Regions from separate parts of the Bacillus sp. PK6-16 genome, predicted to be linked through region 4. Evidence: riboswitches for the same ligand, from Rfam matches in the RefSeq annotation. Region 4 holds a riboswitch; each other region holds the start of a gene.
The links. A riboswitch is a leader RNA that binds a small molecule or an ion and turns the genes downstream of it on or off. The one in region 4 is predicted to bind S-adenosylmethionine.
Positions count from the first base shown of each region.

Region 1: another riboswitch for S-adenosylmethionine. It lies ahead of M1D66_RS06155 (bifunctional homocysteine S-methyltransferase/methylenetetrahydrofolate reductase); the one in region 4 lies ahead of mtnW (2,3-diketo-5-methylthiopentyl-1-phosphate enolase).
Region 2: another riboswitch for S-adenosylmethionine. It lies ahead of metK (methionine adenosyltransferase); the one in region 4 lies ahead of mtnW (2,3-diketo-5-methylthiopentyl-1-phosphate enolase).
Region 3: another riboswitch for S-adenosylmethionine. It lies ahead of M1D66_RS25495 (methionine ABC transporter ATP-binding protein); the one in region 4 lies ahead of mtnW (2,3-diketo-5-methylthiopentyl-1-phosphate enolase).

Region 1 is NZ_CP096511.1:1,188,723-1,196,502, reverse strand. It holds gene metH (methionine synthase) at 1-673, opposite strand, end outside; gene M1D66_RS06155 (bifunctional homocysteine S-methyltransferase/methylenetetrahydrofolate reductase) at 673-2,505, opposite strand; SAM riboswitch class I at 2,576-2,685, opposite strand; SAM riboswitch class I at 2,889-2,999, shown strand; gene metI (cystathionine gamma-synthase/O-acetylhomoserine thiolyase) at 3,094-4,206, shown strand; gene metC (cystathionine beta-lyase) at 4,203-5,366, shown strand; gene M1D66_RS06140 (cysteine hydrolase family protein) at 5,534-6,046, shown strand; gene M1D66_RS06135 (ArsR/SmtB family transcription factor) at 6,480-6,770, shown strand; gene M1D66_RS06130 (class I SAM-dependent methyltransferase) at 6,914-7,780, opposite strand, start outside.
Region 2 is NZ_CP096511.1:716,332-724,111, reverse strand. It holds gene M1D66_RS03685 (alpha/beta hydrolase) at 1-558, opposite strand, end outside; gene M1D66_RS03680 (gamma carbonic anhydrase) at 633-1,145, shown strand; gene M1D66_RS03675 (phosphatase PAP2 family protein) at 1,289-1,822, shown strand; gene M1D66_RS03670 (glycosyltransferase family 4 protein) at 1,835-2,977, shown strand; gene M1D66_RS03665 (molybdenum cofactor guanylyltransferase) at 3,259-3,861, opposite strand; gene M1D66_RS03660 (MogA/MoaB family molybdenum cofactor biosynthesis protein) at 3,858-4,367, opposite strand; gene M1D66_RS03655 (hypothetical protein) at 4,604-4,783, shown strand; gene M1D66_RS03650 (hypothetical protein) at 4,790-4,969, shown strand; gene metK (methionine adenosyltransferase) at 5,011-6,210, opposite strand; SAM riboswitch class I at 6,380-6,501, opposite strand; gene pckA (phosphoenolpyruvate carboxykinase (ATP)) at 6,730-7,780, shown strand, end outside.
Region 3 is NZ_CP096511.1:4,970,892-4,978,671, forward strand. It holds gene M1D66_RS25470 (ArsA family ATPase) at 1-114, shown strand, start outside; gene M1D66_RS25475 (DUF3926 domain-containing protein) at 107-298, shown strand; gene M1D66_RS25480 (HXXEE domain-containing protein) at 360-827, shown strand; gene M1D66_RS25485 (MetQ/NlpA family ABC transporter substrate-binding protein) at 992-1,834, opposite strand; gene M1D66_RS25490 (methionine ABC transporter permease) at 1,856-2,521, opposite strand; gene M1D66_RS25495 (methionine ABC transporter ATP-binding protein) at 2,511-3,530, opposite strand; SAM riboswitch class I at 3,654-3,760, opposite strand; partial or broken gene M1D66_RS25500 (cysteine hydrolase family protein) at 4,003-4,567, shown strand; gene pruA (L-glutamate gamma-semialdehyde dehydrogenase) at 4,818-6,365, opposite strand; gene M1D66_RS25510 (TSUP family transporter) at 6,520-7,290, opposite strand; gene M1D66_RS25515 (CamS family sex pheromone protein) at 7,387-7,780, opposite strand, start outside.
Region 4 is NZ_CP096511.1:1,376,543-1,384,322, forward strand. It holds gene M1D66_RS07225 (serine hydrolase) at 1-748, shown strand, start outside; gene M1D66_RS07230 (NAD(P)-dependent oxidoreductase) at 753-1,631, shown strand; gene M1D66_RS07235 (DUF3909 family protein) at 1,637-1,969, shown strand; gene M1D66_RS07240 (hypothetical protein) at 2,021-2,296, opposite strand; gene M1D66_RS07245 (1,2-dihydroxy-3-keto-5-methylthiopentene dioxygenase) at 2,584-3,096, opposite strand; gene M1D66_RS07250 (methylthioribulose 1-phosphate dehydratase) at 3,074-3,712, opposite strand; gene M1D66_RS07255 (2-hydroxy-3-keto-5-methylthiopentenyl-1-phosphate phosphatase) at 3,709-4,368, opposite strand; gene mtnW (2,3-diketo-5-methylthiopentyl-1-phosphate enolase) at 4,365-5,609, opposite strand; SAM riboswitch class I at 5,674-5,779, opposite strand; gene M1D66_RS07265 (pyridoxal phosphate-dependent aminotransferase) at 5,844-7,022, opposite strand; gene M1D66_RS07270 (carbon-nitrogen family hydrolase) at 7,037-7,780, shown strand, end outside.

The DNA.
Region 1 (7,780 bases), 190 kb from region 4:
CAGTCGCACAGTTTAACCCAACAGATAATGGTTTCATATGTTCTACTGATAAATAAAAAGCTTCAATTGTTTGCCCAGCCAGAGTCGTTCCCATTGGCTCAATCGTTCCTGAAATCATAATAGGAACCGTTTTTTTCAGTTCTTCAAAAGCGGCTTGAATTCCAATATAAGCTGCTTTCACGTTACGCATATCTTGACTCGTCTCAACGAGTAATACATCAACTGCTCCTTTTAATAATCCTCGTGCCTGCCTTGTATAAGCCTCAATCAATTCTTCAAAAGTCACACCACCTGTAACACTAATTGCTTTCGTTGTTGGTCCCATCGCTCCCGCAACATATACTTCCTTCCCGCTTTCTTTAACAGCTTGCTTCGCCAAAAGTGCTGCCTTTTCATTTAGTTCTTCATCTAAATGAGACAGATCATAATCACTTAGTACAATATTCGTTGCCCCAAATGTATTTGTTTCAATAATATCCGCTCCAGCTTCAATGTAAGCTTTATGAATCTTTAAAATAACGTCTGGTCTTGTTTCCACTAAATATTCATTACAGCCCTCGTACTCTTCTCCTCCGAAATCTTCAGCAGTTAAATCCTCTTGCTGAATCATTGTCCCCATTGCACCATCTAATATTAAAATGCTATTTTTTAATTTTTCTTCTATACACTTCATCAATTAATACCTTCTTTCACTTCTTGCTTTTCTCTTACATATTTAACAAGATGTTCTGTAATTTCATACTTTAAAAATGGTGTAATAAGATAAATACCATTAAAATATTTCATCGCTGCGTCGACCAATTCTTGTGAAATGCGGATCCCTTCCTCAATTGCTGCCTCTTTCGTTTCATGTCCATCCATTCTCTCTCTTATTTCTTCAGGAAGAGTAATACCCGGCACCTCAAAATGAAGAAAATCTGCATTCCGCTTACTTACTAACGGCATAATTCCAATAAAAATAGGTTGTTCCAAATGCTTTGTCGCTTCATACACTTCTTCAATTAACTTGATATCGTAAATTGGCTGAGTTAAAAAATACTCCGCTCCAGCATCTATTTTTCGTTCCATTCGCTTAACCGCTGCTTTTAAGTGCCTCACGTGAGGATTAAATGCGCCGCCTACAGAAAACCTTGTCGCCGGTCCAATTGATTTCCCTAAAATTGAACGTCCATCGTTCATTTCTTTAATCATTTTAATAAGCTCAATAGAGGATAAATCATATACAGAAGTGGCACCGGGAAAATCACCAACGCGCGCTGGATCACCAGTTAAAGCTAACACTTCTTCCATCCCTAACGCCGATAAACCTAACAAATGAGATTGTAGTCCAATGACGTTATGATCTCTACACGTTAAATGCGTCAATACTGGGATATCATGCTTCGTTAATAACGCACCCATCGCCATATTAGAAACACGAGGCGATGCTAATGAATTATCTGCTAGAGTAATAGCATCTGCTCCCGCTCTTTTTAACGCTCTTGCTCCTTCAAAAAAACGCTGTGTATCTAACGTTTTCGGTGGATCTAATTCCACTACAACTGTCGTTTGTTTTTTCGCTTTCTCTGCTAGAGTGACGTGAGCCTTCGAACGTTTCTCATGCGTATGAACGACTTTCGGCCTTTGAATCGTGTCTTTTTCTATTACAGGGGTAATATTCGCAACAGCGCGCTTCATACTTTGAATATGTTCTGGAGTCGTACCACAACAACCACCCAATAACCGAATACCTTGCTCAATAAATCTCGGTGTCATCGCTTCAAAATAAGCTGGGCTTCCCTCATATACGTAACGTCCCTCCACATAATTCGGGAGGCCTGCATTTGGGTATGCTGATAAATAGCCATTTTGAGGAATCGATATCATTTTGAAAGCTTCCGTCATATGAAGCGGCCCTAGTTGACAATTCAATCCAACAACATTTGCACCGTAATCTATAAGTTGCTTTAATATTTCATTGACATCATTTCCATTTTGAGTCGTACCTGCTTCATGTAACGCTAATTGCGCAACAATTGGAATATTCGTTTGCTTACGCAATACTTTAACGGCATGAAGTAATTCAAATTCATCGTAAAAAGTTTCTAATAGTAATCCATCAACCTGTTCTTCTAGTAAAGCCCCTGCCTGTTCAAGTAACATAAACTCTCTTTCCATATCAGTCGTTGTAACAGCTCCGATATGTTTCATACCACCAATTGTTCCTAAAATTGCATTTTTATCTGTCACAGATGCTTTCGCCAGTTTTACTGCCGCTCTATTAATTTCTATAACTTGATTTTCTAAACCATACATACGTAATTTCGCTTCATTTGCTCCATACGTATTCGTTTGAATTACATCTGCTCCAGCAGCTACATATTGTTTATGAATCGATATAATTAAGTCTGGATCAGATACATTCAATTCTTCAAAGCTACTTTGCAAACCATGTGAATGCAATAACGTCCCAACCGCACCATCACCTATTACAATTCCGTTTGATAATAAATCTAGTAATTTCACGAATCTCCCTCATTTCTATCAATATAAAAACCCCCTCTTCACTTTGAAGAGGGGGACATAATCGTTCCTCCTCTTATTATGCAAAACATTCGTTTTGCAGGTATTAGCACCGTTTCAAACATTTCGTTTGAAGGTTGCCGGGTTTCACAGGGCCTTTCCCTCCACCGCTCTCAATAAGAGTTGTCTTTATTATTTTATTTATGTAGCTAAAAGGAAATGCGTTCCCCTTTTAACAATGTTTGTTAATTTTTTAATAAATTTAGCATGCACAAAAGTAAAAGTCAATGACACTTGCGGAAAAATAAAAATTATTTAAAATAAAGTTGCAATTCAGTTATATTTTATTGTAAAGTTAAAAACATAATAAAAATTTCATACGAACATTCTTATCTAGAGAGGTAGAGGGACTGGCCCTGTGACGCCTCAGCAACCATTAACATTTTGTTAATAAGGTGCTAATTCCAGCAAATTGTGAAAGATTTGACAGATGAGAAGAAGACTCTATTCAAACCGAAAGCCTTCTTCTTAGAAGGCTTTTTTTATTTTATATTCACTTAATGTTTCAATTTAAAAAGGAGGAATTTTCACATGTCAACAATCGAAACAAAACTAGCACAAATCGGAAATCGCAGTGAAACTACAACTGGAACGGTTAATCCACCAGTTTATTTCTCAACCGCTTATCGTCACGAAGGAATTGGTAAATCTACTGGCTTTGACTATTCACGAACTGGCAATCCAACTCGCGGTCTTTTAGAACAGGCGATTGCAGACTTAGAATGTGGCGAACAAGGTTATGCCTGTAGTTCAGGGATGGCGGCTGTTCTCCTCGTCCTTTCTCTATTCCGCTCTGGAGACGAACTTATTGTATCTGAAGATTTATACGGGGGAACGTATCGATTATTTTCTGAGCATGAAAAAAAGTGGAATGTTCGATGTAGATACGTAAATACACAGTCTATTAAACAAATTGAGCAAGCTATCACAACTGAAACGAAGGCTATTTTCATAGAAACTCCAACTAATCCATTAATGCAAGTTACTGATATTGCTGCTGTCGCAACTGTAGCGAAAAGGAACGGACTACTTCTTATTGTAGACAACACTTTCTACACACCTTATATACAGCAACCATTAACAGAAGGTGCTGACATTGTACTTCATAGCGCAACGAAATATTTAGGGGGACATAACGATGTACTAAGCGGGCTTGTCGTTGCAAAAGGAAAGGAACTTTGCGAGGAAATCGCTCATTATCATAATGCATCAGGTGCAGTTTTAAGCCCATTTGACTCATGGTTATTAATTCGCGGTATGAAAACGTTAGCGCTTCGCATGAGGCAACATGAAGAAAATGCGAAAGCAGTTGTTGCGTATTTAAATGATGAGGACGGGGTGACAGATGTATTTTATCCAGGAAGAGGTGGCATGATCTCATTCCGCCTTAAAGATGAAGCTTGGATTAATCCATTCTTACAATCTTTATCCTTAATTACATTTGCCGAAAGTCTTGGTGGTGTAGAAAGTTTAATGACTTATCCAGCAACGCAAACACATGCTGATATTCCTGAAGAAATTAGAACAGCAAACGGCGTATGCAATCGTCTTCTTCGATTCTCAGTTGGCATTGAAAATAGTAACGATTTAATTCAAGACTTAAAGCAAGCAATTAAACTCGTAAAAGAAGGTGTAAGAATATGAGCTATTCTATAGATACACTCTTACTACACAACCAATATAAACACGACTCGCAAACAGGCGCTGTGAACGTTCCTATTTATAATACATCAACTTTTCACCAGTTTGATGTAGATACGTTCGGAAAATATGACTATAGCAGGTCAGGAAATCCAACTCGTGAAGCTCTTGAAGATATCATTGCTTTATTAGAAGGCGGAACAAAAGGATTCGCCTTTGCATCAGGCATTGCAGCGATTTCCACTGCATTCCTCCTTCTTTCACAAGGTGATCACGTACTCATTTCAGAAGATGTGTACGGAGGCACTTACCGAGTGATAACTGAGGTACTCTCCCGTTACGGTGTTTCACATACATTTGTTGATATGACCAATTTAGAAGAAATAAAACAAAACATTAAACCAAATACAAAGCTCTTTTATGTAGAAACACCTTCTAACCCACTTTTAAAAGTGACAGATATTCGCGAGGTTTCTAAACTCGCAAAATCTATTGGCGCTCTTACTTTTGTTGATAATACATTTTTGACACCACTATTCCAAAAACCACTTGAACTTGGAGCTGATGTCGTTCTTCATAGTGCTACAAAATTTATTGCTGGTCATAGTGATGTTACTGCCGGATTAGCAGTAGTAAAAGATTCAGAACTCGCTCAAAAGCTTGGATTTTTACAAAATGCATTCGGTGCTATTTTAGGACCTCAAGATTGTTCTCTCGTACTTCGCGGTCTAAAAACATTGCATGTACGCCTCGAACATTCAGCTAAAAATGCCAATAAAATCGCACATTATTTACAAGAGCACTCTAAAGTAAAAAATGTCTATTATCCGGGATTACAAACTCATCTCGGATTTGATATTCAACAATCTCAAGCAACATCAGCTGGAGCGGTCTTATCGTTTACTTTGCAGTCAGAAGATGCACTCCGCAAATTTTTATCAAAAGTAAAATTACCTGTTTTTGCAGTTAGTTTAGGAGCTGTAGAGTCAATTCTTTCTTATCCAGCAAAAATGTCACATGCAGCACTGTCGCAAGAAGCTCGTGATAAAAGAGGAATCTCTAATTCATTACTTCGGTTATCAGTCGGTCTTGAAAATGTTAACGATTTAATATCCGATTTTGAAAATGCCCTTTCTTATGTAGAAGAACCTGTAAATGCATAGAGAAAAAGAAGATATGAGATTAGGTTTTCATATCTTCTTTTTATGCGGTTTAGTTATATTCATTTGAATTTCTTCTTTTCTTATAGTCCATAAAAAATAAAAGTATATCATCTATTTCTAAATAATGGATTAATTGATATATTAAGAAATAAAAAGGGGTGAAAATAATGGATACTTGTGCAGATATTTTAATCGTTATCGATTTACAAAATGGCGTATGTTATAGCGAGGAGCATTTATTTGATTTACAGAACTTACTAACAAAAGTAAATAAAAGAATTTCTTCATATAGAAAATTAAATAAACCAATCCTTTTTGTTCAACATTGTGATGATGATTTAGTACCCGAGAAAGAACTTTGGGCTATTCATACCGATCTAGATGTTCAAGAACAAGATTTTTTTGTAAGAAAAACACATGCAAATTCATTTTATAAAACAAACTTAAAAGAAATTTTAGATCAATTATCTGTAAATCGCATTGAATTTTGTGGCGCCCAAACAGAGTACTGTATGGATGCAACGATTAAGTTTGCCCACGGACTAGGATACGAAAACTTTATGGGACAGAAAACAACCTCTACGTTGAATAATCCTTTTATGTCCGCAAAAGAGACAATTGATTTTTATGAGAACATATGGAATCACAGATTTTTAACGTTGCTAAAAGATGAATTTTAGAATAAATGACTAATGACTTGATCATCCTAAGATTTATCAGCCTTAATCAAATATTTCATTATCACCATAAAGAAGCGAATGACATTCAGCTTCTTTTCTTTTAACCTGTTTTATATTCTATATATATCATTATAATTCCTTTGTCATATTATTTTAAAAATTTCGTATATTCATTTGAAAGAATAAGAAAATCATGATAAAATTGTGTTACAAATATATCTATATCTTTCAATTTTTAAAACGCATCGAAATTTTCACCCAAAAATGTCATTTTACAAAAACATGCTAATTTACCTATTTTATTTACATCCGGGTCTCTTTTCTTACAATTTCTTTACTTTAGGACTTTTTTTCTGCAACAACTATTTTCTTTTCTTTAAATTTTTGGTATGTATAGTATGGTATAATAGCTCACACGGAGGTGGAAAAGAACATGTTAGAAACCTTTCAAAAAGAATTAGAACTATATGAAAGTAATGCAGAATTATTAAAAGTGCTAGCTCATCCTGTTCGTTTATGTATCGTAAAAGGATTAATCGAGCGCGGTCCAAGCAACGTTTCTACAATGTATACTGGCTTAAACATGCCACAATCTACAATTTCACAGCATTTAGCAAAATTAAAAAGCGCTAAAATCGTTTCTAGTGAAAGAAAAGGATTGGAAATTTATTACAAAGTAGAGAATGAAACAATCATTCAACTCGTTCGTGTATTATTAGGTTAGGGACTAATAATCGCAGAAAAAGAACGTATTCTATATTTTTCATCTCATATCTTTAATATAAATATATATCATGAGAGGAAATATATAATACTACATAAGTCGTATTAAAAAACAAGACACAGTATATACTGTGTCTTGTTTTTTTATATTGTTACATACTGATCCAAATGTAAATGTTGCATATCTTTTGTATGTATAACAACATCAAACGAACTCCCTACTCCTCCATTTAAAATCATAGAACGAACTGCTCGATTTTGTTTTTGCGTTTCAGAAAAAGGATTCGTGTCTTGATGGCTCGTAAGCTGTTCTAATATCCCTGCAGCTAACAAGAACTCAGATTGTTTCTTATGCCATACTGCACTCATTCCTTGCATACTAAACATCTCCTTTAGCTCGTCCCAATGAACATGAGTAGTAAGATCCATTTCACCTGGATGCGCTAGTGGGTTACGCATTAGCTTATGCTGATAATATCCTCGCAAACTTCCTTCGCGGTGTGCTGGATGCATCCATTCTTCTTTTGTGTATCCGTAATCAACTGTAATACATATACCTTTTTGAAACCATTTCGAAATTTCTTTTATATACTCCTCCATAACAATTGGTACTTCAAAACGTTGCCCTTCAGCAATATGAATATTATATTTCAATAAATAGCGACCAATTCTTTTATTTAACGGCCTACATACTTCTGAAAGGTTTCCTTCCTCTGTATATGTAATACGTACTTCATACAATATACCATTTCTTTTCTCAATTACTTCAACAGGAAATGCATCAAACAACTCATTCGAAAAAAGAATTCCCTCGAAAGAATCTCCCATTTCACTATAGGAGGTATAGTACGATACATTAGAAAATGAGCCAAGTTGCTCCTGCTGTAATTTCCTATGAAAAGGGCTCACTTCAATCATTGAATAGTTTAAATTAATAAAGGTGTTTGGAGATAATTGCTTCCATTCTTGTAAAACATCATAGGCAAACTTCCCTGTTCCCCCACCAACCTC
Region 2 (7,780 bases), 660 kb from region 4:
AGCAATTTCGATAGACTTAATCAATTCACTATACCAACGTACTGATACTTTGCGCAAGAACAAAGAATCATTCTCCATTGCATCTCTCACTTCGTGGTTACGTGTTGACATTTCCACCGTAAGATTCGTTGCAAATTGCAATTTTGGAGCCACAACATTTAATATTTTTGAAGCAAATTGAAGCGGAGCAGAGGGTCCAGTCACTACCCCTAAACAAGGCGAACTCAAAATAATACCCTCTACATCTTCTCTCTTCGTTTCTTGCATCATACGAATGACAATAAGACCACCCATACTATGACCGAATAGAAAAATAGGTAACCTATACTTTCTTGCTTCTTTCACCCATAGTTTAACTTCCTCTATGTATTCATCAAATGAATCAATATGTCCTCTATTTCTTGAAGTCGTTCCATGTGACGGAAGATCCCCCATCACGACGTGGTAGCCGATATGATTCCACATTTCCGCAACGGCTTCGTAACGTCCGTGATATTCCATTGCACCGTGCACAATAACAATGACAGCCTTTGCTTCCTCCGCTTCATAATTCCACATACGGCTCTCCTCCATTTCACTCTTTCTCATAATTTGATACACTAAAACTAGTCTCTAGGAAAGGAAGACTTTACATGATATATCCTTACAAAGAAAAAAAACCGAAAATTGCGAGTAGTGCTTTTATCGCTGACTATGTTACGATTACAGGCGATGTTTACGTTGGCGAGGAATCAAGTATTTGGTTTAATACAGTCATCCGTGGTGATGTGTCACCAACGATCATTGGAGACCGAGTAAATGTACAAGACCAATGTACACTCCACCAAAGCCCTCAGTATCCTCTTATCTTAGAAGATGATGTTACAGTTGGGCATCAAGTTATTTTACATAGTTGTCATATTAAAAAAGATGCTTTAATTGGAATGGGATCCATTATATTAGATGGTGCTGAAATTGGCGAAGGAGCTTTTATCGGCGCTGGAAGCCTCGTTTCACAAGGAAAGAAAATTCCACCAAACACGTTAGCTTTCGGTCGTCCCGCGAAAGTCATTCGTGAATTAACAGCAGAAGACCGTAAAGATATGGAGCGTATTCGCACGCAATACGTTGAAAAAGGTCAATATTATAAATCATTACAGAGGTAAATTTCCGCTGCCATACGATTGGCAGCTTTTTTTATATAAAATCTAACTTTTTCTTTACAAAACATTATTACTCCCTCAACAAAATCTTATTAAAATAAAAGCTAATATCTCCATATATATGTAAACGAGGGAGGAGAATTTTCATGAAGGTCAGTGGATTATATAAAATAGAATGTTACATTTTCAAAGGAATTAATCGCTACTTTGATCAAAAAACATTAAATATCTTTTTCAGCAATATTACTCATATCGGTGGCGCGACTTTCCCCATCGCACTCACACTTTTCTTTTTGATTTTCGCAAAGGGAACTTTGCATCAAGCTGCAATTGCAACTGCTATTTCTTTAGCAATTAGCCATATTCCTGTACAAATATTAAAAAGATGGTATCCACGAAAACGTCCTTATTTAACAATTCAGGATGCAAAATATCCAGTCCATCCATTAAAAGACCACTCTTTCCCGTCTGGTCATACAACAGCCGTTTTCTCTGTCTTCATTCCATTTATTTGCTATAATCCAAGCTTACTTGCTTTCCTATTACCGTTAGCATTATGCGTTGGTATTTCACGTATTTATTTAGGACTTCACTATCCGTCAGATGTATTCGTCGGTATGTGCCTTGGCACTTGCTCTGGCATCATCTCTTTTTATCAATTCATCCCACTTTTCACATAAAGGAGTGATATGATGAGAGTCGCCATTTTTACCGATACTTTTACGCCACAAGTTAACGGGGTTGCGAAAACGTTAGAGCGATTAACACGATATTTTCAGAAAGAACAGATCGCCTATTCTGTTTTCGCCCCTCAGCATACAGCTGAAGATAATTTTGTAGCGAATGTGAATAAGATGAGAAGTATCCCGTTAACAATATTATATCCAGAATGTCGTTTTTCTTTTCCTACTCCGCGCATTAAACGGGAACTACTTTCCTTTAAACCTGACATGATTCACATTGCCACACCTTTCAACATGGGACTTTGTGGATTGTATTATGCAAAAAAGTTAAACATCCCAGTTGTCGGTTCTTATCATACTGATTTCGATGCCTATTTACGTTATTACAAAATCGAATTCCTCTCCAATATGCTGTGGAACTATTTAAAATGGTTTCATAGTCATATGCAAAAAAATTTTGTACCCTCTCCTGAAACATTACATCAATTAAAACATAAAGGCTTTCAGGCCCTCTCTATTTGGGGACGTGGTGTAGATTGCAATCTCTTTCATCCATCTTACAATACAGACCTATTCCGAAAAAAATATAATATTACAGCGAAGTACGTCCTTTCCTATGTTGGACGGATTGCTCCTGAGAAAGATATTGATACGTTGCAAAATCTTATCGTTAAATCAGCACATACTCGAAGCGACATTCATTGGCTTATAGCAGGAGACGGTCCTCTAGCAACAAGTTTACGTGAAGCTGTTCCGAAAACAAACATCACTTTTACTGGCTATTTACAAAGTGCAGATTTAGCTGAAGCATATGCTTGTTCTAACATAATGGTATTTCCATCAGCTACTGAAACATTCGGAAATGTCGTACTTGAATCACTCGCATGCGGTACACCTGTTATTGGTGCAAATAGTGGCGGGGTTAAAAATATTATTACAGATGGAAAAACGGGAGTTCTTTGTCCGCCTAAAAATGAAGATGCATTTCTATCATCCATTTATTTTTTATTACAAAATGAAGAAAAACTTGAGCAGATGGGAATAGCAGCTTCATCTTTTGCGAAATCAAAGAGCTGGGATGAGATCTTTCGTGGCTTGCTTAACCAATATGAAGAAGTCCTTCAGCATAACGCATCAGAGTTGCTTGCTTAAATAGAAAAACTCCCTTCAAAAAAACGAAGGGAGTTTATTACATGGTCATAAATTTTAGTTTAATAAATGATACATAAGGTTAAGCATTGTTTTATTTCTATATTAATTATATCAAAAATAAACATAACTAAACAAACTTGTAATAAAAACCCATAAAAATTAATATATGGTTATACAGTATTTTAACTGTATAATGATTTTAAGAATTCCCCTTAAAATCAACTTACTCACATACCTTTATACAGCAATTGTTCCCCAATTCTGTATATCAAAAAAACCTTTCATTCATTTGAAAGGTCTTTTTGAGCCTGCCCATATTCTTCTTTCGTATTTACATTTATAAACCAATCCGCATTCGCTTGTACATCTTCTCCAGAAACATACTTCACATTACATTGTGATAAAAGCTGCCCCATACTTCTTTTTTCTTCCTGAAGTAAAGCATAAATCTTTTCTTTCACGCGGTTATGATACGCCGCAAGTAGCGGTTGTTTTCTTCCATTAATAATAGGTACAACCGCATCATATTCATTGTTCGTTTGCTCCAGTAAAATGGTAAACCATTCATGCGAAACATTTGGCGCATCGCAAGGCATAATAGCATACCAATCTGCTTCTATGTATTCCATACCTGATACAATGCCGGCAAGCGGTCCATTTCCTTTATAGTGCGGAATGTCTTCTATAACAGGTACTTGTACGAATTGCTCTACTCGCTCTTTTATATCAGTATGGCTAATTACTACAATGTCTTGCAAAGTATTTCCCATCACTTTCACAATATGCTCAACAAAAGTAGTTCCCTTCCAAATTGCTAACGCTTTCGGCTCACCGAATCTACTCGACATACCACCTGCTAATACAATTCCAGCATACTTACTCATTGGCGATGCAGCTCAAATGTAATATGACCTAATTCCGGTAAAATTAATTTATTCATCGCAAGGCGAACCGCTCCGCTAGACCCTGGCATCGAGAAGACTACTTTGCGCCCAATTGTACCACCAATCGCTCTACTTAACATTGCGCTGCTTCCGATATCTTCTAAATAACTAATCATACGGAACAGCTCACCAAATCCAACAATTTCTTTATCTAATAACGCTGATACTGCTTCAATTGTGACATCGCGTTTCGTAATACCAGTACCGCCATTTGTTAATATAACATCTACATCTTCCTTATGATAACCAGCTAACACTGCTTGCTGGATACTTTCTTTATCATCTTTTACAATTTCATAAGAAGTTACTTTATGTCCCGCTTCTTTTAACAATTCATGTAATAGTTGTCCGCTCTTATCTGTTTCTTCCGTACGTGTATCGGAAATCGTCACGATCTTGCAACGCACTTCTTTTGGAGCTTGTTTTTTATGTTCAGTTACACTCATTTTTTATCTTTCCTTTCTTAAAGACTTTTCTTCATTTTATCATACATACCTTTACACAATTATGTATGAAGCCAATCATGCGCCATGATACAATATAAGTATACTAACCCACAAAAAAGAAAGTGCACTTTCTTATACTCCTAGACTACACATCTTTAGCTACTCTTTATATTTTCTACATAATAGAATTCAATTTTAAAACTTGTACTAAAAAATAAATTGGAGGTCTACATAGTATGGAACTTTATAAAAAATTAACAACAACATTTATCCTCTTATTCATCGCTTCAATCACTGTCGGCTTTTCCTTAAAAGGCGCAATTCCATACGCTACATTAGTAAGCATTATATTCGCGACACTATTTTTACTAAGTAGTGCCTTTTGCGCAGGTAAAGCACGTCAAATGAAAGGTTGATTACATATGTTCCAGAAGAAACCCACCCTTTGTAAATCATGTAAAAAGGAAATACAAACGTATGAAAAGGCATGGATTCATATGCCATTTCCAGCAAGTGGCATGACTAATATGAAAAAGTATATTGAGCTAGATGGCGAAGTATATTGCAAATCATGTATTCAAATTATAAGTAAAACGAAATAAAAAAAGCTTTGCGCTCACCGCGCAAAGCTTTTTTTCATATATTATAGACCAGCTTGCTCTTTTAAAGCTGCTGCTTTGTCTGTACGTTCCCATGATAGATCTACATCAGTACGTCCGAAGTGGCCGTAAGCTGCTGTTTGTTTGTAAATTGGGCGACGTAAATCTAGCATTTTAATAATACCAGCTGGGCGAAGATCGAAGTTGTTACGAACTAGTTCTACTAATACGTCTTCAGATACTTTACCAGTGCCGAATGTATCAACTGAAATTGATACTGGTTGTGCTACACCGATTGCGTATGCAAGTTGTACTTCTGCTTTTTCAGCAAGACCAGCTGCTACGATGTTTTTCGCAACATAACGAGCTGCATATGCTGCAGAACGGTCAACTTTCGTTGCATCTTTACCAGAGAATGCACCGCCACCGTGGCGAGCGTATCCACCGTAAGTATCAACGATGATTTTACGTCCTGTTAAACCAGCATCACCTTGTGGTCCACCAATTACGAAGCGGCCAGTTGGATTAATGAAGAATTTCGTTTCTCCATCCATTAATTCTGCTGGTACTACAGCTTTAATTACGTGCTCTTTTAAGTCGCGATCGATTTCTTCCCATGTAACATCTGGGTGATGTTGTGTAGAAATTACGATAGTATCAACACGTACTGGTTTACCATTTTCATCATACTCAACTGTAACTTGCGTTTTTCCATCCGGACGTAGGTATGATAATGTATCATCTTTACGTACTTCAGTTAAACGGCGAGCTAATTTGTGAGCAAGCGAGATTGGAAGTGGCATTAACTCTTGTGTTTCATTACATGCGAAACCAAACATTAAACCTTGGTCTCCTGCACCAATTGCCTCAATCTCAGCGTCAGTCATTTGACCTTCGCGTGCTTCTAGCGCTTGGTCAACACCCATAGCGATGTCAGCAGATTGCTCATCGATAGATGTTAAAACTGCACAAGTTTCTGCATCGAATCCGTATTTTGCGCGTGTGTAACCAATGCCTTGAATTGTTTCACGAACGATTTTTGGAATATCTACGTAAGTAGAAGTCGTAATTTCCCCCGCTACCAATACTAAACCAGTTGTTACAGTTGTTTCACAAGCTACACGTGCATTTGCGTCTTTTGATAAGATCGCATCTAAAATTGAATCAGAAATTTGGTCACAAATTTTATCTGGATGTCCTTCAGTTACAGACTCAGATGTGAACAGATGACGTTTTTTTGTCATGTGGTAAACCTCCCTACAGTAATTGTATATATTGTACGGAACTCATCCTTAATTTGCCACAAACTGCGACATACATTTATTCTCCCACACAAGCATACAGAAAAACCTTTCCTACTTTACATAGAGGAAAGGTTTAATTTGCTACTTGCATACTGCTTTTTGCCCTTCGCTCTTATCGTTCGAGACCTGTAGCCTCGCACAGGTTTTAGCACCTATTCACCTGTATTTACCACTACAAGTGAGGTTGCTGGGCTTCATCGGGCCTGTCCCTCCGCCAGCTCGGGATAAGAGAGTATCCGTCCCAACCTATACTAAAGAAATGATATTCATTTGTCAATTAATATTCACATTTTCCTGAAAGTTTTTCTCAATACGCCTGAAATGAAATATTAATAGGGAAATAATGCATTCACACAAACAAAAAGAAATAAATAGTATACATTATTTATATAATTGTGTTATACTCTTGTTGGGGATTACGAGAAATATTTCATTAAATGAAAAGGATGGTATATAAATATGAGTACTGTGAATGTCCAAATTGGTTTACACGAATTATTGAACGGAAGCAATGCACAGATTCAACTAAGTGTTCCGCAATTAGTGGAAAAAGTATTAATGCGAAATGAAGGGAAATTAACTTCGACTGGTGCCGTTTCTGCTTCAACTGGAAAATATACAGGACGTTCTCCTAAAGATAAATTTATTGTGAAAGAAGCATCGGTTGCTGACAAAATTGCTTGGGGAGCTGTGAACCAACCGATTTCTGAAGAACATTTTAATAAATTATATACTAAAGTTTTAGAATACTTAAAAGAAAAAGAAGAGTTATTCGTCTTCAAAGGATTTGCAGGCGCTGACCGCAATTACCGCCTACCAATTCAAGTTATTAATGAATATGCATGGCACAATTTATTTGTACATCAATTATTCATTCGTCCAACTGAAGAAGAATTAACAACTCATGAGTCAGGGTTCACAATTGTTTCTGCACCGAACTTCAAAGCTGATCCAGCTGTTGACGGTACAAACTCTGAAGCATTCATTATGGTTTCATTCGAAAAACGTATTGTACTAATTGGTGGTACAGAATACGCTGGAGAAATGAAAAAATCAATCTTCTCTATTATGAACTTCTTACTACCTGAACAAGATATTCTTTCTATGCATTGCTCTGCAAACGTAGGTGAAGAAGGCGACGTAGCACTATTCTTCGGTTTATCTGGAACAGGTAAAACAACATTATCTGCTGATCCAAATCGTAAATTAATCGGTGATGATGAGCACGGTTGGTCTGATAACGGTGTATTCAATATTGAAGGCGGTTGCTACGCAAAATGTGTAAACCTTTCTCACGAGAAAGAACCACAAATTTTCGATGCAATCACATTTGGATCCGTTTTAGAAAACGTTATCATTAATGACCAAACGCGTATCGCGGACTACAACGATACTACTTTAACAGAAAATACTCGTGCTGCATACCCTATGCATGCGATCGACAATATCGTACTGCCAAGTGTTGCTGGACACCCAAATACAATTATTTTCTTAACTGCTGATGCATCTG
Region 3 (7,780 bases), 1.7 Mb from region 4:
TCTGTTAAACGGAACATCACGTTACCAAAAACATTAACACACCTTTCTATTCAAGGGGCAAAATTTGAAGAAGATATACTAAACATTCGGTTTGGAGGTGTAGTGCATGCATGAGGAACTACTACGAAGGGTAATTCGTACAAAAGTAAAAGTCGGGATGCATATATTAGAAGAGCTACCTAATCCAATCCAGCAATCAGCTAAGCAAATATTAAATATTTTGCAAGAGGAGCTAGCTGCTTATCCGAAAGAACGAGATCATCATGAAGTTAATTTAAAAAATATCATAATTGAATAACTATCTCTGTATAGAGGGCCTTTTTTAGGCTTTCTATACTTTATTGGAGTGATGTAAGTTGATGAAAAAGCATTCCACTACTATACTCTGGATCATTCCCTTATTATTTTTCATTCATAACCTTGAAGAAGCTTTCCAAATGCCACAATACCTTGCTAATCAATTTTCAATCCGTCTTATAACTAGCCAACAATTTTTCATTGCCATTTCCGTATTAACAATCTTTGTATTACTTATCGTCTTTCTATATCAACTTAACTTCTTGTCTTCTATATGCTGGATTATTTTTATACAAGGGGCCATCTTCTTCAACTCTGTTCAACATATTATTTTGTTTTTCATTTATCGCTCCTATAACCCCGGCGTCATATCAGCATTTTTCATTACTCTCTTTTCTATTTTCTTTTTCTTATCAAAAAAACACTTAATTCATCAAAAGCAATTCGTAATTACAATCCTTTTCAGCTTATTTTCTTATCCCATTATAATTTGGATCACCTTACTGTTCGCTAGCTATTTTCATTTATAAAAAAAGACCAGGAAAACTCCTGGTCCATTACTCTACTTAACAAACATTGGATTCTACGTTATACAAAATTGGAAGGTACAGAATTAGGGTTTGTTTGTTAAGTTTATATGTTGAACGAACTAACAGCGGAGGGGTTCCTTCTGTTAGTCCATTAAACCCAATAATTATTTTACGATTTTTTCAAGCTCCTCAAGTGAAAGATCTACTGAAATTGAACCATCATTTGTTTCTTTCTTAATTGCATCTGTTACTTCTTTTGAATGGTATAATTCAATTACTTTTTTCAGTGTTGGATCATCTTTATCTTTCGTACGAGCTGCGAAAATATTAATATAAGGCTTCGCATTTTCATTCTTTGGATCTTCTAAGAAAATAGGATCCTTCGCTGGATCTAATCCAGCTTGACCAGCAACACCGTTATTAATAACTGATGCCGCTACATCTTTTAACACACGAGGTGTTTGCTGTGCGATAACCGGTGTAATTTTTAATTTCTTCGGATTTTCAGCAATACCACTTGGATCTCCAAATAGACCAAAATCCTTTTTCAGCTTTAATAATCCAGCTGCATCAAGAAGTTTTAATGCACGTGCTTGGTTCGTTGGATCGTTTGGAATTGCAATTTCTGAACCATCTGGGATTTCATTTGATTTCTTATATTTTTCAGAGTATAAACCCATTGGTGCAATTTGTGTTGTACCAACAGCTGTAATATCTAACTTATGTTCCTTTTTAAATTGCTCTAAGAATGCAATATGCTGGAATGAGTTTAGTTCAATATCTCCATCAGCTAACGCTTTATTTGGCGTTGTGTAATCAGAGAACTCAATCAGTTTAACTTTAATCCCTTCTTTTTCAGCTTTTCCCTTTACAATTTCCCAAGCGTTTCCATCCGTTCCAGTTACACCAATGCGAACTGTTTTTTCTTTTGCTCCTGCATCCGAGCAGCCACTTAACGCCGAAATCCCTACAATCGCTGATAATGCAAATGCTAAAATTTTCTTCATTTTCTTTTCCTCTCTTCCTTTTTATGATCTGCGTAACAAGACTTTCGCAAAGTAATTTCCTAAATTTTGAGCTATCTGTACGAGAATAATAAGTAACACGACCGTTACGAACATAACTGATGTATCAAAACGTTGATAACCATATGTCATTGCTAAATCACCAAGACCGCCACCACCGACAAGCCCAGCAACTGCAGAAAATTCAATTAAACCAACTGTCATAAATGTGACACCTAAGATTAATGGTGCTAACGCTTCTGGTACAAGGATTTCAAAAACAATTCTAATTGGCGAGGCGCCCATTGCTTGCGCTGCTTCAATTACTCCTTTCGGAACGGAAACAAGGTTTGTTTCAACCATTCTAGCAATACCAATTGATGCGACTAACGTCATCGGGAAAATTGCTGCTGCTGTTCCAATCGTCGTTCCGATAACACTTCTCGTTAGTGGACTTAACGCTACTAAAAAGATAATGAATGGTACCGGACGAATTGTATTAATTATGATGTTAAGAATAGAAAAGACCCATTTATTTTCTAAAAAGTTTCCTTTTCTCGTTACATATAAAAGTAAACCTAGCGGTATACCAAGAATTGTAGCAAATATAAGGGTTACAATTACCATTAAGAGGGTATCCCCCGTCGCATCTAGTATGCGCGGCCAAAATATACTCCAATCAACTCGCATGAGCTTCTACCTCCTTCAGCTGCACTTGCAGTCTTAGATGTTGTAATGCTTTTTGAATTTCCCTCTGCTCACCTTGCAACTCTACAAGAAGATTTCCAAATAGCACATTTTGAAGTTCAATAATATTTCCGTACAGTACATTTACATCGACGTTATAGTTTTTTGCGATATATGATAGTACCGGCTGTCCTGTCTCCTCACCAGTAAATGTTAGACGATAAATTTGACCACCATTTTGAATTTTCGCTAGAACACTTTCTGGTAAATGATCATTAATAACAGAACGTACAAAGTTTTGAGTCGTCTTTGTTTTTGGTTGTGTGAAAACATCGAACAGTTTTCCTTCTTCAATAACTTTTCCCTTCTCCATTACAGCTACACGGTGACAAATTTCTTTCACAACATGCATTTCATGTGTAATAAGAAGAATTGTTAAATTGTATTCTCGATTTACTTTCTTTAATAAGTTTAGAATTTCTGTCGTCGTTTCTGGATCTAAGGCCGATGTTGCCTCATCACATATAAGAATATCTGGCGATGTCGCAAGTGCTCTAGCAATGCCCACACGCTGCTTTTGTCCACCTGATAGCTGCTCTGGGTAATAGTTTGCTTTATCTTCTAACCCTACAAACTTCAGCAGTTCATTTACTCTTTCTTTTATCTCATTCTTTGGCACTTTCGCTAACTTTAATGGATAAGCAATATTTCCAAATACTGTTCTTGAATTAAATAAATTAAAACTTTGAAAAATCATTCCAATTCTTTGTCTCAGTTTACGTAATTCTTTCGTCGATAATGATGTAATGTCTTTATCATCTATTGAAATCGTTCCTGCCGTCGGTCTCTCTAACATATTTACTAAGCGTAATAACGTACTCTTTCCAGCGCCACTAAAACCGATAATGCCAAAAATTTCGCCTTTCTCAACTGATAATGTTACATCCTTCACCGCATGAACAGATTGCCCAGCTGATTCATACACTTTACTTACATTGTTAAAAGAAATCATTTTTCCCCCTCCTATATGCTGTAAAAACTTGAAGTAGAGCTTTCGAGGTAAAATAAAAAGTGCTCTCCTTCTTATCAACCATAAAGATAAGAAGGAGAGCACTTATATGTACTCGTTCACATCTTCTCATCTTCCAAGCCTTTATATGGCTTGCTGGAGTTAGCACGGTATTAAAAAAACCCGTTGCTGAGGTATCGTAGGGCCAGTCCCTCCACCTCTCTGGATAAGAATGTATCGATTTAATTGTCGTTTAATTAATTCTCATTATAGAACTCAGAATAATAAGAGTCAATACATTTTTTAGAAAAATATTAATTATTCCTTTATTAAAATTTTCAGATGAAACTTCATGAGAAAATAGTAACTTTCAAGGTTATTTAAAATTCTTCTTCCTCATATTTTTAAACAGGAGAATCCTCTCTACGAATTGAATAAATTTATTTGAATATGAAACTCGGAGGAAGATAAATATATGAAAACAGCTCTTTTACTCGTCGATATTCAAAACGATTATTTTCCAAATGGAAAGATGGAATTGCGTAATCCAGTAGAAGCAAGCGAATATGCTAATCAGTTATTACAACACTTTAGAACAAACAGCGAACCTATTCTTCATATCCAACACGTAGCTATAAAAGATGACGCTACTTTTTTCCTACCTAATACAGAAGGTGTACATATTCACGAAAGCGTACGTCCACTTAGAGAAGAAACAGTTATAGTCAAACATTATCCAAATAGCTTCCGAGAAACTAATCTTCTAGAGCAATTAAAACGTTTAAATATTGAACATGTCGTTGTATGTGGGATGATGACTCATATGTGTATCGATGCTACAGTAAGGGCTGCATTCGATTTTGGCTTTCAATGTACCGTTATACATGATGCTTGTGCTACAAAAGACCTTTCTTTTAAGAACGCTACTATACCAGCTGTTTACATTCACAATACAATTTTAGCTAGCTTAAATGGCGTATATGCAAATGTAATAAGCACGCAAGAATTTTTAGCTACATAAAAAACACTCCTTTCAGTGAGCAAAACCGAAAGGAGTGTTCCTTGTCGAACCATAGATTTTCTTTCAAATTGTATTATACAGGAAATTCTCAAAATGAATACTAAAAAATATGACTAATAAGTCAACTTTTCTCATCATTTTATCTCTGTTCACATGTTTATCCCGCTATTAATAGGTTTTAGCTCATTCCCTTCGAACGATGGTAGTATATAGGATTTCAATTTTAAAAGGAGCTCTTCACATTCTGTGAAGAGCTCCTCTACTATTTCTTATAAAGTTTCAGAAGTAGTTTTTGCTTGCATGTGAAGTGCTAAGTAATCAGGTCCACCAGCTTTAGAGTCTGTACCAGACATGTTAAAGCCACCGAATGGTTGGTAACCTACGATTGCACCAGTACATCCACGGTTGAAGTATAAGTTACCAACGTGGAAGTCTTCGCGTGCTTTTTCAATATGGTCACGGTTGTTAGTAATAACAGCACCTGTTAAACCGTATTCCGTATTATTTGCAATTGCAAGTGCATGATCGAAGTCTTTCGCTTTACAGAATGCTACTACTGGTCCGAAGATTTCTTCTTTCATTAAGCGAGCATCTTCTGCAACGTCAGCAACGATTGTTGGTTGGATGAACCAGCCTTTAGAATCGTCTCCTTCGCCACCTGCTAAGATTCTACCTTCTTCTTTACCAATTGCAACATAGCTCATTACTTTATCGAATGCAGCTTGGTCATTAACAGGACCCATGTTTGTACCTAATACTGCTGGGTTAGCAACTGTTAATTCTTTTGTTAATTCAACAGCACGATTTAATACATGATCATATACATCTTCATGGATTACTGCACGAGAACATGCAGAACATTTTTGTCCTGAGAATCCGAATGCTGATGCAACGATAGACTTAGCTGCTAATTCAAGATCTGCTTCTTTATCAACAACGATTGTATCTTTACCGCCCATTTCAGCGATAACGCGTTTTAACCAAATTTGTCCTGGGTTTACTTTCGCTGCACGCTCATAGATGCGGATACCTACATCACGAGATCCCGTGAAGCTTACGAAACGTGTACGAGGATGATCTACTAAGTAGTCACCAACTTCAGAACCGTTACCTGGAACGAAGTTTACTACGCCAGCTGGTAAGCCAGCTTCTTCTAATACTTCCATAAATTTCGCTGCTACTACAGGAGTTGTACTAGCTGGTTTTAGTAATACTGTGTTACCAGAAACTAAAGCAGCTGTTGTCATACCTGCCATAATTGCGAATGGGAAGTTCCAAGGAGAAATGATAACACCTACTCCTAATGGAATGTAAGAGAAACGATTATATTCAATTGGACGGCTTTCTACTGGAATACCGTCTTTTAATTTTAACATTTGACGACCATAATATTCCATAAAATCGATTGCTTCTGCTGTATCAGCATCTGCCTCATTCCATGGCTTACCTGCTTCTTTTACAAGAATAGCAGAGAATTCATGTTTTCTGCGACGAACGATTGCTGCAGCACGGAATAAAATATCTGCACGCATTTCTGGCTTTGATTTTCTCCAAGTTTGGAATGTTTCATCCGCTACTTGCATTGCTTTTTCAGCTAACTCACGGCTTGCTTTTGAAACACGACCAACAAGTTCCTCTTTATTTGCAGGGTTTACAGAAACAATTTTGTCTTCTGTAGTGATTTTTTCTCCCCCAATAATTAATGGATAGTCTTGTCCAAGATAAGATTCTACTTTCTTTAAACCTTCTTCAAACGCTAATTTGTTAGCCTCCACTGAAAAATCTGTAAATGGCTCATGTTTGTATGCTACTACCATTTTTTTTAGCCTCCCCTTAGAAAAACGTTTACATTTTACAACATTATTCTACACGATAATTTAGATTTATTCAAATATTCCTAGACTTATATTTTAAAAATTAATAAATTTTTAAAATATAATAAAAAAAAGAGATTCATACATGCGTATGAATCTACAAAATATGAGTATATTCCAAAACATTTTTCCCGATCAATAATATAGTAACTAATAAAAATAAAGTCCTTACATATCCAACACCTTTTTGAACCGCAAACTTCGATCCAAAATAAGCACCTAAGATCATTGATAATCCCATGATAATACCATATTCAAAATGAATTATATCTAAAAATAAAAAAGTAATTAAAGATACAATATTACTAACAAAGTTCAAAAGTTTTCCAGATGCTGCCGCTTGAATAAAATCCAAGCCAATTAATAAAAATGCAAAAATTAAAAACGACCCTGTCCCTGGTCCAAAAAATCCATCATAAAATCCTATCATTAAAATAGCAAAGAAAAATATTAATGTTTTTCTTTGCGTCATCTTCTTATAGGTAGACACACTTCCCCAATTCTTTTTTGCAATAATATAAATAGCAATAAATACCAACATCACAAGTACTAATGGGCGTAAAATATCCGGTGGAATAAATTTTACTACTAAAGCACCTGCAACAGCTCCAACAATAGTTAACGGGATTAACTTTCCTACAATTTTAAAATCAACTTTTCCTGATCGAATGAAATACATCGCACTCGTAAACGTCCCCATTGTTGCCGCTAATTTATTCGTTGCAATTGCCGAAGCTGGCGATAAGCCAACAAACATAAGTGCAGGAAGCGAAATTAACCCTCCTCCTCCAACAACGGAATCAATAAAAGCTGCTAAAAAACCGAATGCAATTAATAAAATAATGACTTGAAAACTTAATTCTTCCATGAGCTTTACCCCTTACCCCTATTTTTTACAACATTTTAAATTATAACAAAATTACATAAGAAAAAAAGCTGTTCCATAGAGGAACAGCCTTCATATTTAATCTAAAATCTTCACAAGTGGTTCATCTTGTTTTGCTTCACGTATAATAATAGCTTCTGGGCGTTCTACAGATTTAATCGTTACTTGTACTTTCATATAATTCGGGAAGTATTCCATAACAAGCCCTGCCACATATTGTGTAAACCCAACTATTTCAGCTTTTCCATTAAACTGGACAGGAATATCAAGCTTCATTTCTCTTAATTCATCATCTCTATACATACCAGTACCAATAACAGCTGTATAGTCGCCTTGGAAATAATCGCTTAGTTTTGCCTTAAAGTTGGATACTCTTGCAAGGTCTTCACGTTTATTATCTGTTTTCGCTTGCTCTGATGGGAACAAATAATATTTTTCATTAATTTGTTTCCAATCTTCAACCGTTTCACTA
Region 4 (7,780 bases):
ACAAGGGAAATTGAATATTCAAGATAATGTAAATAAATATATTCCTTCATTTCCGGAGAATAAAAATATTACGCTATATCATTTATTAACGCATACCTCTGGTTTACCTGAACACGCGAAAGGCAATATTAATGCGGCTTCCCGCTTACAATTAATTAATTGGATTGGACGTCAAAATTTAGAATTTCCTGCAGGAACAGGTTGGAGATATACAGATTATAATTATATGGTGCTTGCTTATATAATAGAACATATATCGAAAAAACCTTTAGGAGATTACATAAAAGAAAACATATTTGTAAAAGCAGATATGCATGAATCCGGTATGGGGAATATGGTACCTGGAGATAAAAATTTTACAAAGGGTTATGTGAAAAAAGATCAAGAGCTTGTACCAGCGCAGAAGTTAGGCATGGATTGGCTATATGGTTGTGGTGAGATGTATACGACAGTTGGAGATATGAAGAAATTAGACGAAGCAATTATAAATGGAAAACTTCTTTCTGAACAAAGTATACAAGCAATGTTTTCACCTTCAGCAGAACGGAAATATGCATTTAGTTTTTATATATATCCAGATTATTTTCATAATCATGGTGTATTATCTGGTTGGAACACTTTCAATAATTTTAATAAAGAAAAAGGAACTTTTGTTATTTTATTTTCAAATGTGAAAAATAGTATGGATGATGACTTTAATAAAGAGTTCCGAAAGATGGTAAATGATTTATTAGAACAAAGGGGATGAGAAAATGGAACATAAAACTTTATCAATAGGTTTCATTGGGATTGGCGTAATGGGAAAAAGTATGGTTTATCACTTAATGCAAGATGGTCATAAAGTATATGTATATAATAGAACGAAAGCAAAAACAGATTCTTTAGTGCAAGATGGTGCAAATTGGTGTAATACGCCAAAAGAGTTAGTGAAGCAAGTTGATATTGTAATGACAATGGTTGGATATCCACATGATGTAGAAGAAGTGTATTTTGGTATAGAAGGAATTATAGAACATGCAAAAGAAGGTACGATAGCAATTGACTTTACGACATCTACACCTACTTTAGCAAAACGGATTAATGAAGTTGCAAAAAGCAAAAATATATATACGTTAGATGCACCTGTCTCAGGAGGAGATGTTGGTGCGAAAGAGGCAAAACTCGCAATTATGGTAGGCGGGGAGAAAGAAATATATGATAGATGCTTACCTTTACTTGAAAAGTTAGGAACAAACATTCAATTACAAGGACCAGCTGGGAGTGGACAACATACAAAAATGTGCAATCAAATTGCGATTGCTTCCAATATGATTGGAGTATGTGAAGCTGTTGCTTACGCGAAGAAGGCTGGACTGAATCCAGATAAAGTGTTAGAGAGTATTTCAACAGGGGCAGCAGGTAGCTGGTCATTAAGTAATTTAGCTCCTCGAATGTTAAAAGGAGACTTTGAGCCAGGATTTTATGTAAAGCATTTTATGAAAGATATGAAAATTGCTTTAGAGGAAGCAGAAAAATTACAATTACCAGTCCCAGGCTTAAGTTTGGCGAAAGAATTGTATGAAGAGTTAATTAAGGATGGCGAAGAAAATAGTGGAACACAAGTACTATATAAAAAATATATAAGGGGGTAAACGAGGTGGACCTTCAAAAGTTTGATGAGATGATTGATACTGTACAGCGAGCTACTTGTATGCAAATTAATGAAAAACAAAAAGAAGCTTTTAAACAAAAATATGATTTTGAACCAGAATTTGAATATGGAAGAGATGAGAAGGGACATTATGTAATTCGAACCTCAAAAAAGATGTTAGAAGAAATGGAGTTTTATTTGGCATTGAAATATGATCGTGATGGAGTGGATCTTTATATGCAAGCTGAGATTGATGGTATATTTCATGTATCTATTAGCTATGGTGAAGATGCCCTACATCTACAAGAATTGTTTCAATTTCTAGAAGAAAATAAATAAAAGTCCTCATTTGAGGACTTTTATTTATTTAGTCATCTTTAATTTTTATAATTATAAGTTAGAAGCGCGGCGGCATCGTTCAACCGGGAACGGGATAATTTGTGCGATGTGATTAGGACCAAATTGTTTTGTACGAGCATGGCGTATTATATAAAAAGCACACAGAATTGAAACAGGAATAGCGCCGAATAAACCAAATAATAAAGCGCTTACACAAGATGCGACAAATCCTAAAACACCAATTTCTAACTCTTCCATAATAGCTCCTAAAATAACAGGAAATGCTCCACATGTAACTCCAAGTATAAGTGCGATAAGTAAGCTCATGATTATCCCCCTCTGTTTGCGATATTATTTTCCTTCTTAGTTAATTGTAGTATATCACACATAAAACAGAATTTTCAGAAAAAATTCAATAAATGTTCAAAAAATGTTCGAAAAATGCACTTGAAAAATCAAGGTGTTAAATTTGTGATGAAATGGTACTTTCAAGTAAATAAAAAATCAGGCTTATTTCAAAATGAAATAAGCCTGTTCCATAGGAGGATGTATATATGTAGAGTGAATAAAAGTTTGGAAAAGGGGGTCCAAGTCCTTTTATTCAACTAACTACCTTAATAGATTGGAACCCAGCCTTCAGTTGTCACAAAAATACGAATAGCTACAACTTGGCGATCATCTTGCAAGGTAAAATAATGTCTTGCATTTTCAGGAACAGATATTAAATCGCCTGGCTCAAGTTCAACATCAAAGAATTTCCCATCTTTACCTTCAATAGCGAAAATGCCATGACCACTGACGATAAAGCGAACTTCGTCATCTGTATGATGGTGTTCCTTTTGGAAATTAATTAATAATTCGTCAAGGTTAGGGGTGCTATTTGAAAGTGAAATTACATCATGTGCTTTATAACCACGGCGTGCTGAAACATCAGCGATTTCTTTTGAAAAAATAGCTAATATTTCAGCTTTGTTTTCATCTGTTAACGAATAATTTTCATTTAAATGAGTAGGAAGTTTAGAAATATTCCATTTCTCATATAAAACGCCTTCCTCTTGTAGAAATTTAGATACTTCCACTTCATTTTCAATACGAGTATTTACTTCATGAATACGAATTTGCGCCATTAGAAACGCCTCCTTGAATTGATAATAGTTTTATATGAAATTGGAATAAAAACTCATAAGCTTCTAATCTCTTCTTTGCATCAAAGCTATCTCGGCCCCATACGGTAATACCGTGGTTACGGATTAATACTGCACCCGAATCTCCTTGTATATGCTTTCGGAAGTTTTCTCCAAGTGTTGGGATATGGGCATGGTTTTCGATAATAGGAATGTGAATGGTTGCACCTTCTTCCCAAATATCGAGAGCTTTAATAATTTCTTGATTTTGAAGGGTGACTGCATCACTATATAAATTTGTGATGACATTATTATCGGTTGTATGAACATGAAGTACGCAACCGGCATTCGTATTGTTATAAATGTGTGTATGCAATATTGTTTCTGCTGAAGGACGTAATTCAGTCTCTAAAACGGGAACTCCTACATGATCTACTAATAGAAAATCATCTGGAGTGGTTTTTGTTTTATCTTTACCGCTTGCCGTAATAAGAAAAGTAAGTGGTTCATGACTAACCTTTATAGAAATATTACCACTTGTTGCTGGGAACCAATTTCGTGTTGTTAACTCTTTTTTTATCTCGCTTAAGTCATACCATTGACGAAAAAGTTGTTTCATGCCTTCACCTCCAACAAAAGTTTTAATTCAGCTTGCACATCTTGAAATGTTTCAAACGGTGTATAAGCAATATGATTTTCTTCACACTTTGTAATAAGAAAATCGCGAGCGAATACTTTATCAGCTTGTTTCGCGGCTTGTAAATCAGTAATAGAATCTCCAATTACAATATGAAAGTCATCTGTATCACTTAATTTACGGATTAATGATGATTTACATAATCCGCAATGATTTTGACAATGATCATCACAAGAATGAGGCCATTTAACTGTAATAAACTCTGCTGAAAAGTCTGTTTCATTACAATAAATTTGCTCTTTTGGAATGATTCCTTGTAAGAGTGGATAGACGAAGAAATCCATTCCACCTGATATCACGTAAAAAGAAATGTTATTTTCCTTTACGAATTGTATAAACTCATGAAAACCACTACGGATTTCAGCAGTTTCTATTAAAAATTGAATAATATCATCGTGCAGATTAGTAGGTATTAATTGAAATAATTGAGAAACACCTTCTTGAATGGATAGTTCTTGTGATAAAATTTTATTCTTTACTTCTTCGGCTTCTGGTGGTGCGAATTTTTCCATAATGGACATAATGTTATCATTATTTGTAATCGTGCCATCGAAATCACAAAATACTTGAATACTCATAATTTCACCTCATAAGAGGGATTTCCCCATATTTGTAGTGCACTATGCAAATTTATGTCGTCTACTTCATGGAGTGGTTTATTTTGCAAAGTAGCATCAATTGCAGTACGAAAAGCTTTACCGCCGCCTTGCGCTCCATTTGGATGTCCGTGTATCCCGCCGCCAGCATTAATAACAACATCTTTACCGAAATCCCGTACAATAAAGGGAACGAAACCAGGATGAATACCAGCAGACGGAACAGAAAAGCTCTTCTTGAAAAATGCATCGTCTTCAGTTAAATATTTTGAGATAGCAAGAGCCTCCTCTTTTTCTAGCGCAACACTTCCGTATGGAGATGGGAATAATGAAAAGTCAGCCCCAGCATAACGTAGTAGCTTTCCAAGTAATAATGGAGATGAAACTCCATATAACTTGGATGCTGAATAAGCACCACTTACAGCAGGATGTGCCATAATAGGAACTGGGATTTCATCATCTTCTGCAAGTGATTGTAGTACATCTAGTCCGTAAGCAAATACGTTAAATAATAGAATATCAGCTCCAGCTTGCACTGCACGTTTAGCATTTTCTTTTAAATCAAAAGTTCGCCCTGTTAAATTTACGGCATATAACGTTTTATGACCGTATGTTTCGTAGACAGATTGTAAAACTTCTTTTCCAGATACAATGCGTTTCGTAAGTGGTGTTAATGCATTTTCAAATAATATTTCATCATCTTTTACTATATCTACACCACCAATTGCTTGATCGCGTAATTGCGTTTTTAAATACCCAATGTTTCGTCCAATCATTCCTTTAAAAATACTCATTAAAAGGGGACGATCATGCACTTGTAAAAGATTTCGAATACCATCTATCCCGAATTTTGGACCAGGAAAATGTTTTTTTAACTCGTCTGAAAAAGTTAAGTCAATTAGTTTTACTTCGCCATCAAGTGATAGCTTTCCAAATGTAGTCGTTAAAATCGCTGGTAAATCTGGACTGAAGTTTAATAGCGGATATTCGATTTTAATAATTCCGCGTTTTACTTTTTTACGTAAATACGAATTGGTATGTTCATGTTCAGCTAATTCCTCAACATGAATGACGTTGCCTTTATGCTGCTTTAATTGTTCTTGCAATAAGTGTGGCAAATGAGTCCAAGAGCCAATTGTTAAACCGAGTGCAATTTGCTCAGCTTTTTTTTCTAAGTTATGTGAATCATCATGGATTAAATACGTCGCTATAATTCCGCTCATTGTTATAACCTCCTAGTTAAATAAAAAAACCTCTCAGCTAAGGAGAGGTTTTTTTACAACCAGCTCCTTATCTGTCAGCGTAATGCTGCGAGAATTAGCACCGTGTCTACAATTGTAGATCGGTTGCCGGGTTTCGTCGGGCTCGTCCCTCCACCTGCTCTTGATAAGAAGTATTTAGAAATGTTTAAATTTTTAAGATAACTGAATTTTGTCAGATATTTTTCGTGTTGTCAATTACTTTTTGAAAAAATTTAATTTATCAATTCGATTAATGGCTTCTCGTAATCTATCTTCTGTATGCAAGAGACCAACACGGACATACCCTTCCCCATGCTCACCAAATCCAACACCAGGAGCAACTGCGACATGTGCTTTTTCTAGTAAAATATTAGAAAATTGCTCAGAGGTATATCCTTTTGGAACGGGAAGCCATGCAAAGAATGATCCTGTTGGAATGTCTACATTCCAACCAATTGAGTGACAGGCTGAAATAAGAGCGTTTCTTCGAGATTCGTAACTATTTACAAGGTCTATTACACAAGACTGTGAACTTAATAGCGCTTCTCGAGCAGCATCTTGAACTGCACCGAATATACTAACATACATATGATCTTGTAATAGGTTAATTGTTTCAATCACACTTTCATTCCCTACAGCAAAAGCGATGCGCCAGCCAGCCATATTGAAAGTTTTTGATAATGTGTAAATTTCAATTCCTATATCTTTCGCACCATCTGCTTGCAAGAAACTAACAGGTTTTTGACCATCAAATCCGATAGCGCCATAAGCAAAATCGTGAACAACTAATATATTATGTTTATTAGCAAAGTGAATGGTTGCATTAAAAAAATCTTTTGATGCAGTAGCACCGGTAGGATTATTTGGATAGTTTAAAAACATTAATTTTGCACGCTCTGCAATAGAGTCATCAATGTTCGTATAATCTGGTAAAAAGTTATTTTCTGCAATAAGCGGCATTGTTTCAAAGTGTGCTTTTGCTAAAGCAACCCCGGATAAATAATCTGGATAACCTGGATCCGGAACGAGAATCGTATCACCGGGATTTGTAAAACAAATCGGTAATTCTACTAGTCCAGCCTTCCCTCCAAACAAAATAGCAACTTCAGTTTTTGGGTTTAATTCCACGCCGTATTCACGTTTATAGAATGTAGCCACGGCTTCCTTTAAGCTTTCATGTCCGCGAAATGGCGGATATTTATGATGAATGGTCTTTTCGGCAGCATCTTGTAAAGCTTTTACGATATGCTGCGGTGTTGGTTGATCTGGATTACCTTGACCTAGATTAATAACATCGTGACCAGCTGCAACGACTTTGTTAACTTTTGCAACAAGTGAAGCGAAAAATTGTGTTGGCAATGATGTTACTATCTCAGAAGGTTGAAATAATTTCATACTTTCCACCTCTTTTGAAAGTTGTTACAATTCTAGTGACAAATGATATAATCTTTCCAGTATTTTGTAAAGAGAAAAATAAGAATGGGGCTGAAAAAATGAAAGTCGCATGTATTCAAATGGATATTGTTTTTGGAGATGTAGAAAAAAATATTGAGAATGCTAAAAATAAAATAAGTGAAGCTATGAAGGAAAGGCCAGATGTTATCGTCTTACCAGAACTATGGACAACAGGATATGATTTAACGAGACTTTCTGAAATTGCAGATAGGGATGGAGTGGAAACGAAAGAAAAGTTAATAGAATGGGCGAAGCAATATGATGTACATATTGTTGGTGGGTCCATAGCAAAGCAAACAGAGCAAGGCGTTACAAATACGATGTATGTTGTAAATAATGAAGGACAGTTAGTCAACGAATATAGTAAAGTACATTTATTTCAGCTTATGGATGAACATAAATATTTAATAGCTGGTAATGGTACGGGCGAATTTAAGCTAGATGATGTTGAATGCGCTGGAACAATTTGTTATGATATTCGTTTTCCAGAGTGGATGCGTGTTCATACTGCTAAAGGGGCAAAAGTATTATTTGTTGTAGCAGAATGGCCATTAGTTCGTTTAGCACATTGGCGTTTGCTATTGCAAGCAAGAGCAGTTGAAAATCAGTGTTATGTTGTTGCGTGTAATAGAGCAGGAAAGGATCCGAATAATGTGTTTGCAGGTCATTCTTTAATTGTGGATCCTTGGGGTGAAGTT